DNA from 2 places in the Yersinia vastinensis genome. Region 1 is predicted to be linked to the other one. Evidence: riboswitches for the same ligand, from Rfam matches in the RefSeq annotation. Region 1 holds a riboswitch; the other holds the start of a gene.

Region 1 (4,303 bases):
TCAGTGCGACGTCGCGCCGCTCATCGCCAATCCAAGGTTTTTCTACCCGCTCACCAAAGTATTCATTCGGGCCGCCAAGGCGTATCCCCAGCGCACCCGCCACCGTGGCCTCTGACCAAGCACAATTCGGACTGGAATGTTGATAACGGTCACGCCAGCCAATCCGCAGCGCCTGCCGATAATCGGCCCGAATAAGCCACGCTGCCGCACTCAATAGCAACCAGCTCAGTCGGGCGGGGATCCCATTCGCCAAATCATCCATGCGCGCCGATACATAGCCGATAGCCCGGTATTTCGGAGTTTTGTACCCCACCATCGAATCCAGGGTATTGATTGCCTTGTACGCCATCGCCAACGGCGCCCCCCCTAACATCAGAAAGAACAGCGGTGCAATCACGCCATCGACACTGTTCTCCGCTACCGTTTCGACTACCGCACGGGTAATTTGCGGTTTCTCCAATTGCGAGGTATCACGCCCAACAATCCATGACAGTTTTTCGCGACTTTGCGCCAATGACCCCTGTTGCAGCGCATCAAAAACCAAAAGTGCCGCGTCACTCAGACAGCGCCCGGCCAGCAAGGTGTAAATCATCCACACCTGCGCCAACCACCCAAGCCACGGATTAATCTCAGCCATCAGCCATAAAAACCCCCAACTGATAAGCCAAGTGATCCCCACCACCGCTATCCACAACACCGCCCCTCCCCACTTGAGCGCCCGCTCGCTAGGACACACTGCGCGAATAGCCCGTTGTAGCACGGTGATTAGGTTACCAATCCAGCGCACCGGATGTGGCCAGTGCGGCGGGTCACCGAGCCAACTATCAAGCAGAAACGCCACAAACCACGCGGCAAGAGTCATAACCGACTCCGCGCGGCATTTAGCCAGCCATTTAATAAACCGGGGCGCTGTGCGAAATGAATATGTAGATAACTGGCCTGCGTCTGTTGTACTTGATAGCCGCTGCTCCAGTGCTGAATCACCTCGCCATCACGCCACTTGCTGCTATCAAATACTGGCGTCAGCGGGCTGGTAAAATCGGAGTAATGGAATTCATGACCACGTAACATCTCGCCTTGCGCGGCCAATAAAGTGTCACGACGGGCCTGCGCCTGACAGTAGCCAAAGCGGGTTAAGCGTTTTCCCATTTGGCTTTCACCCGCCAAAATCCCTACCATCGAGTGGCGTTGTCCATTTTCATCCGTTAACCCCTCACCCAAATACATCAAGCCGCCACATTCGCCATACAATGGAATTTGCAGGCGATGGGCCTGTTGTAATGCCGTGTGCATGGCAGTATTGGCCGCAAGCTTTGCGGCGTGAATTTCTGGATAGCCGCCCCCCAGATAGATCATCTGGCATGTGGGTAATTGGCGGTCATGTAGAGGGCTGAAACGTTGAATGCGCACCCCGGCCTGCTCCAGCAGATCAAGATTATCGGGATAATAGAAATTGAAGGCTTCATCTTCGGCTAGCGCCAGTGTCAGGCCCTCAGCTAAAGCTTGAGGAGGTAGCTCCGGAGAAGTTCCCACAGGGAGTTCAGAGCGGGAAGTCAGTGACAGTAGCCGGTCCAGATCGATAAATTCTTCAACCTGCTGCGCGAGATGTTGCCAACGTGGTGCGCTATCGGGGTGTTTGCCCACTGACCCGCCGCGCTCTTGAGCCGGAATTAATCCTAAGTGGCGCGATGGCAATGCCACATCGTCCATCACCGGCAGACGGCCTAATACTGGAATACCGCAATAGTGTTCGATGGCATGGCGGATAAGTTGGTAGTGATTATCTGAATTGACGCGGTTAACAATAACGCCCGCAATGTGGAGGTTTGAATCAAATTGACAAAAACCCAGCACCGTGGCGGCAACCGAGGTTGATACGGCTTTACCGTCGACCAGTAAAATAACCGGGCAGCCAAGTTGTTTGGCCATGGCGGCGCTGCTGCAATAATCAGGGTCAGTGCCATAACCGTCATACAGGCCCATGACACCTTCAATCACCGCCACATCAGCATGCCGCACATGTTGGTTATACAATCCATTGAGTGTGGTGGGGGGCAGCATAAACGCATCAAGGTTGCGTGAAGTTACGCCACTGACCGCGGTATGCCAGCCGGTATCCAGATAGTCTGGCCCCACTTTAAACGGTTGCACCGACAATCCACGCGCCATCAGCGCTCGCAAAATACCCAGCGTCACGGTGGTTTTACCGCATCCGCTACCGGTTCCCGCGATGATAAATGCTTGTTTGTCTGAGCGCTGCATAAAAAATCCCGCCATTTCAAGCGGGATAAGCAGTGTCAAAAAGGTGCGCCTACACAACGTCACCGCTGCGCGCATCTGATGACAACCCGCTTCCCACCGAAGGAGTTGAATATCTTTTACTGAGTTGGCTGGTCTTCTGGCTTAGCGTCATCCTCCCCTGCACCTTCCCAATCCTGTGGATCAGTGGTTTCAGCAGGTTCGTCAGCATCACAGCAGCGGGGGCTGCGGGGGATTGTCACCCCCTTCCCAGTTATGCTTTAGTGCATAACATATCCATTTCAGTAACTACGTGAGTTTAGATTTTGTTATTTAATTTTATGTTGCTATAGAATTTATCTCTTTATTTACACAGTTGTAACGTCAACTAACTTATTAAGCTTGATGAATATTAATATACTCTTTTCCACAAATAAAAAATGGTTAATTTCATTTTTTTGTGACTATTTTATTGCGTAGTTATAGCAAAAAATTGCTACAAAAAAGAAAAATAATCATTAAAAAACAATAAATTACCATTGGTTTTTTCTTTAAAATTATAACAAAATATTGTCATTAATTATTTTAAGAACTTAATTACTAATTTGACTTTTAAATAAACAAACATGAATTAAAAACATGAGGAATTGATATTAATTCAATAACTGCTATTCCATTTCATTACGCTCAGAAGAAAGTGAGCGAAATACCTGTGGTGTCACATTATAGGCTTGGCGGAATACTTTGCAGAAATAGCTGGTTTGTGAAAAACCCAGGTTCTTGGCAATACTGGCAATGCTCCAATCGCTATGCTGTAACATCTCTCTCGCATTGGCCATTCGTTGCTGATTCACCCACGCATTAAAACCAATACCCTGATATTTTTTAAATAATTTGCTGAAGTAGTAGGGGCTGAGATAGACCTTGGCTGCCACATCCTCCAACCGCAACTCTTCTGACAGATGAGTATCAATATAGCGCAATGCTTTCTTCATTTTACTGTCATGAGGATGTACCGGACGAATTCTGCCGGGCTCTTTGCTGCCCATGTTGTCATTGATAACCACAAAATTAAGGTGCTTTTTCAGACAATTTTCAACAATCAACTTCAGCAAGTCCGCAGACGCGATCACTCGAGAGAAATCCATGATAGGGACATTATGAAATTCATCCATCAGTGCCGGATTCTGTTGCCAGTGATTATCAACATTCAGGATATCAATCAGATAAACATCCGTGTGCAGCCGCACCTGACCACATAAAACAAAGCCAACCAGATGACCGGCAATCACCAATGGGATAGAGAAATCTGTGAGTCCGGCGTGACAACGATAAATACAAGGTTCGTTGGATTTTGAGGCCTCAAGGCCACCACAGCGATCACTCATACGACATCGAAGATGATTCACCGGATCTTGGCGCATCAATTGACAAAACGGTGTGAAGTTGAATAGGTCGGAGATCTCCTCACCGTGAATATTCACAACCACCACCGCCAGCCCCGTTGCTTGAGCAAAATCCTGGGCGATTTTATTTATGAGCTCTGAGTTTAGAGAACTGGCAGAAATCATGATAAAACCTCTCAGTTAATTTTAATTTATTGTTATTAAATTTCGTTTATTACTATAAATCATCCCTGTAATGATAGATGTGTTACCGCATTGTTATATTTTCATTCCCATTAGCCATGGTGAAAAACCTATTTCCCTGTGAAGGTATACTCTCCGGTGAAATGAAAACAAATAACAACCCACCTTACCAGAGTCATAATCAACAGGGGATGATAATCCATGCATTAACCCGAACAGATCACGAAATTTCCTCACCTTAATACCCATTTGCAGTCCCAAGATGAGGAAGTCGTCATTCATTTTCAGGTTTAATTAATAGCTTCTTCATCATCTAACTTACAGGTATTGCACGGCAAATTTTTACCAATTAAGAAGCGATAAACTGCGGCACCCAGGCAAGCACCAATAATAGGCGCCACAATAGGAATGATGAAGTAAGGAATATCACGCCCACCGGTCATTGAAATTTTTCCCCAACCGGCAAAGAAGGTAAA
Region 2 (4,303 bases), 1.5 Mb from region 1:
GCCTGATGTTGCGCCAACTTATGCGTCAGGCGCGTCAGCGGATTGCCAAGGGCGGCAGTGTTATCCGCACGTCTGTTTCTACATTTATGGAATTCATCGGCAATAACCCTAATGCATTCCGCTTATTATTGCGGGAGCGCTCCGGGACTTCCGCGGCATTCCGTGCCGCCGTCGCGCGCGAAATTCAGCATTTTATTGCCGAGCTGGCCGATTATCTTGAGCTGGAAAATCACATGCCGCGCAGTTTCACCGAAGCCCAAGCTGAGGCCATGGTCACAATTGTCTTCAGTGCAGGTGCGGAAGTGCTGGACGTAGATATTGAACAGCGGCGACAGTTAGAAGAACGTTTGGTCTTACAGCTGCGGATGATCTCCAAGGGCGCTTATTATTGGTATCGTCGTGAGCAGGAAAGGCTTGCAGTGTCCCGCGCTTAATAAAAGTAAGGAAAATGATGGAACAATTTCACCGTGAAAAACAAACCAACCGTGAAACCGGTACCCTGCTGCTGGCACTAATTACAGGTTTGGCAATAAATGGTTCATTTAACGCGGTATTCAGCGCGTTTGTGTCTTTTTCGGTCTTTCCGCTACTGACGCTTATCTTGGCAGTGTATTGTTTGCACCAGCGCTACCTTAATTTTGCTATGCCACAAGGTTTGCCAGTGTTGGCTTCCGCGTGTTTCTTACTTGGTATTTTATTGTATAGCGCGATTGTGCGAGTTGAGCATCCGTCGATTGGCTCTAATTTTGTCCCTTCGATTCTGAGTGTGGTGTTGGTGTTCTGGATCTTATTCAAGCTGAAAACACGAAAGTCGTCGGCTCAGACTGAAGCAGATACCGACACCGATGATAACCAGCAGCCGCAATAGCGGTCAGGCTGTCGGGAATAAATAGAGAAAGGGCAACATTGTGTTGCCCTTTTGTCTGTCTATCAATTGTGTTTTTCGTTAGCCGCGTTTTTCCAGTAGAACCCCGCACTCCATATGATGGGTATAGGGGAATTGATCAAATAGCGCTAATCGACTGATTTTATGAGTATGCTTAAGCTGTTCGAGATTGGCGCACAGCGTCTCCGGGTTACAAGAGATGTAAAGGATACGCGGGTAAGCCTGTACCAGCTTGACGGTTTCATCATCTAGCCCACTGCGTGGCGGGTCAACAAAAATGGTTTCGCAATTATAGCTGCTTAAATCAATGCCCTTCAGGCGATTAAATTCACGCACACCTTGCATTGCCTGAGTAAACTCTTCTGCAGACATACGGATAATTTGCACATTATCAATGTTGTTTGCGGCAATATTATATTGCGCGGCAGCCACTGATGGTTTGGCAATCTCTGTTGCCAGCACGCGATTGAAGTTACGCGCCAACGCCAGTGAGAAATTACCATTGCCGCAGTACAGCTCCAGCAAATCACCACTGGCGTGTTGGGTGACATCAATGGCCCATTCCAACATATGAATATTCACCGCAGCATTCGGTTGGGTGAAACTGTTCTCAACTTGACGATAAATCATCTCGCGCCCAGCGACAGGCAAGACTTCGTCAATAAAGTCGTGGTCCAACATGATTTTCGTTTTCGCTGCTCGTCCAATCAATTGCAGATCAAAACCTTGCTCGCGTAGCTGGTCACGTAGCTCCAGCGCTTTCTGTTGCCATTCTTCATCTAATGGGCGGTGATACAACAAAGAAGCTATTAACTTGCCACTCAAAGTAGACAAATAATCAATTTGGAATAACTTACGCCGCAAAATTGGCTCGGCCCTGATGGCGGTCATCAGCACACTCATCAATCGATTAATTAACAGACTGGCGACCGGAAATTGTTCAACTCGGATGCGCTGCTTGGTCTGTTGGTCAAACATGATGTGGTACAAGTCGTCTTCATCGTGCCAAACGCGAAACTCAGCTCTCATGCGGTAATGTTCAGCAGGAGAACGGAATATTTCTGGAGCGGGTGCCTGAAACGGCGACATCATCGCCTGAAGGCGGGCAGATTTTTCCGCCAGTTGGTGGTCATAGCCGTCAGTCGGCAGGATGTCGGGAGTCATGTTTCTTCTCGTCTGGACAATATAAAAGAGGTTTATTCCTGCGGATTGTAGGGAAAGTGGAAGTGATGTCCAGTTTTGTCGTATTTAACCTCTTCTTGCGCCATGAAATTTATTGGTTATATCTCTCGTGATATGAGTAGAAGTCTAGACATCCATTTTACTTGATCGTAGCATTGCGGTCCGGCCTCATGCTGTTACTTAAACACCTAAGAGTTAAAAGGGAATCCGGTGTAAATCCGGAGCTGACGCGCAGCGGTAAGGGGAAGTCACGGCGATAGGTTTCATCCAGACACTGTCCGCAAGGATGGGAAGTCATCGCCCGCTCTGTTTCATGCCATTTATTCACCTCAGTATGATTTATTGTGGTTATTAAATTTAGTATCAGAGATCCCAAGCCCGAAGACCTGCCGGTATACGTCGCAATATTCGTGGTCGTCGCGTACTACCGGCCATGGCACTGCGGCATCCGCTATTTGAGTTTGGATGCTTTTTCATGACAATTAAAAAATATACGCTGCTCACAACCCTTTCTGTGACGGCATTTTCTGGATGGGCGCAGGGCAACACCACAACAGGTAATAAAGATGAAATGGTTGTCACCGCCAGCCGTTTCAAACAACCCGTCTCCACTGTCTTGGCTCCTACTGATGTCGTTACTCGCGATGATATCGAGCGTTGGCAAGCAAAAAGCCTCAATGAAGTTATGCGCCGGTTACCAGGCGTGGATATTTCGCAAACTGGGGGGTTAGGTCAGGGTTCTTCCATGTACATCCGTGGTACTGAAGCCCGACATGTTCTGGTATTAATTGACGGCATTCCTCTTGCGCGCACGGGGATTGTCAACAGTGTCGATTTTAATCAGATACCAATATCTCTGGTACAACGTGTGGAATATATCCGCGGACCACGCTCTGCCGTCTATGGCTCTGGGGCGATTGGCGGTGTTATCAACGTGATTACTCAATCTGATCAGGAAGGCGCGCAGATTAATGCCGGGGTCGGTTCTAAAGGTTACCAACAATATGATGGCAGTGTTCGCCAACGTTTTGGTGATACTTTGGCAACGCTGGCGGGTGGATATCAAACCACGAACGGCTATAACATCAGACCCAACTCACCTAACCCAATCGACAGTGATCGCGACGGTTTCCGTAATAAAAATTTCTGGGCGGGTCTGGAGCACCAATTCAACCAAGAGATATCTGGCTTCGTCAGGGGATATGGTTATACCAATAACACAGATTACGATGTGGGTAGCCTCTCTTCTCCGGCATACAGTGGCGATGTCGAACGGCTTTATAACCATACTTATGATGCCGGGCTACGCTATGTCTCGGGTGCCTATTCTTCCCAATTAATCGGGAGCTATCAGAAATATAAAGATTATAACTTCAGTAGCCAGTATGGCCGCTATGGGGTGGCAACCACGCTGGACAATATGGATCAGCGCAATGTGCAGTGGGGTAATACCTACAGCTTTGAAAGTGCGACGCTGAGCGCGGGTGTAGACTGGCAGCAACAGCGTTTAACTTCATCAAGCCAAATCATCTCTGATACCTATAAAAGAGATAACACCGGTTTATATCTAAGTGGGCAGCAGAAAATCGGTAATGTGACATTAGAAGCTTCTGGCCGTGAAGATAAAGATGAGCAGTTTGGCTGGCATGAAACTTGGCAAACCGCTGCGGGTTGGGAGTTTGTTCCTGATTACCGTGTGACTTTATCTTACGGCACCGGCTTCTTGGCGCCGTCATTGGGTCAGCAATATGGTTCGCAGCGCTTCGATATCTTATCAAATAGTGATCTGAAACCTGAGGAGTCCCGCCAATGGGAAGCTGGCCTTGAAGGGCTGACAGGGCCTATTGACTGGCGTTTATCTGCATACCACAACAAAATTGAAAACCTGATTGATTACACTTATGACTCGGTGACGTATAGAGGTCAATACTACAATGTGAACTCTGCAACCATAAAAGGTGTTGAATGGACGGGAAACTTTGATACCGGCATATTTAACCACCAGGTGACATTGCAATACATTGACCCACGTAATGATCTGAATAATGAAGTGTTAGCTCGCCGTTCGAAACATCAGGCTAAGTACCAGTTGGATTGGACGATGTTCAATGTTGATATGGATGTTTCTTATCAGTATTACAGCAAACGCTATGATAATAGCACCTCGATGTATAACTCGACTCAGCGTGAATTATCGAGTTACAGCACTGTTGACGTTTCTGCTGCTTATCCGGT

The links. Region 1 has a riboswitch for cobalamin ahead of ACIOG0_RS14250 (cobyrinate a,c-diamide synthase). Riboswitches for the same ligand answer to the same signal wherever they lie in the genome.
Positions count from the first base shown of each region.
Region 2: linked by a shared signal. The riboswitch ahead of btuB (TonB-dependent vitamin B12 receptor BtuB) and the one ahead of ACIOG0_RS14250 (cobyrinate a,c-diamide synthase) in region 1 are both predicted to bind cobalamin.

Region 1 is NZ_CP173260.1:3,050,503-3,054,805, forward strand. It holds gene cbiB (adenosylcobinamide-phosphate synthase CbiB) at 1-862, opposite strand, end outside; gene ACIOG0_RS14250 (cobyrinate a,c-diamide synthase) at 859-2,262, opposite strand; cobalamin riboswitch at 2,371-2,566, opposite strand; gene ACIOG0_RS14255 (transcriptional regulator PocR) at 2,907-3,809, opposite strand; gene pduF (propanediol diffusion facilitator PduF) at 4,118-4,303, opposite strand, start outside.
Region 2 is NZ_CP173260.1:4,558,239-4,562,541, reverse strand. It holds gene fabR (HTH-type transcriptional repressor FabR) at 1-434, shown strand, start outside; gene ACIOG0_RS21130 (YijD family membrane protein) at 452-868, shown strand; gene trmA (tRNA (uridine(54)-C5)-methyltransferase TrmA) at 947-2,050, opposite strand; cobalamin riboswitch at 2,215-2,477, shown strand; gene btuB (TonB-dependent vitamin B12 receptor BtuB) at 2,544-4,303, shown strand, end outside.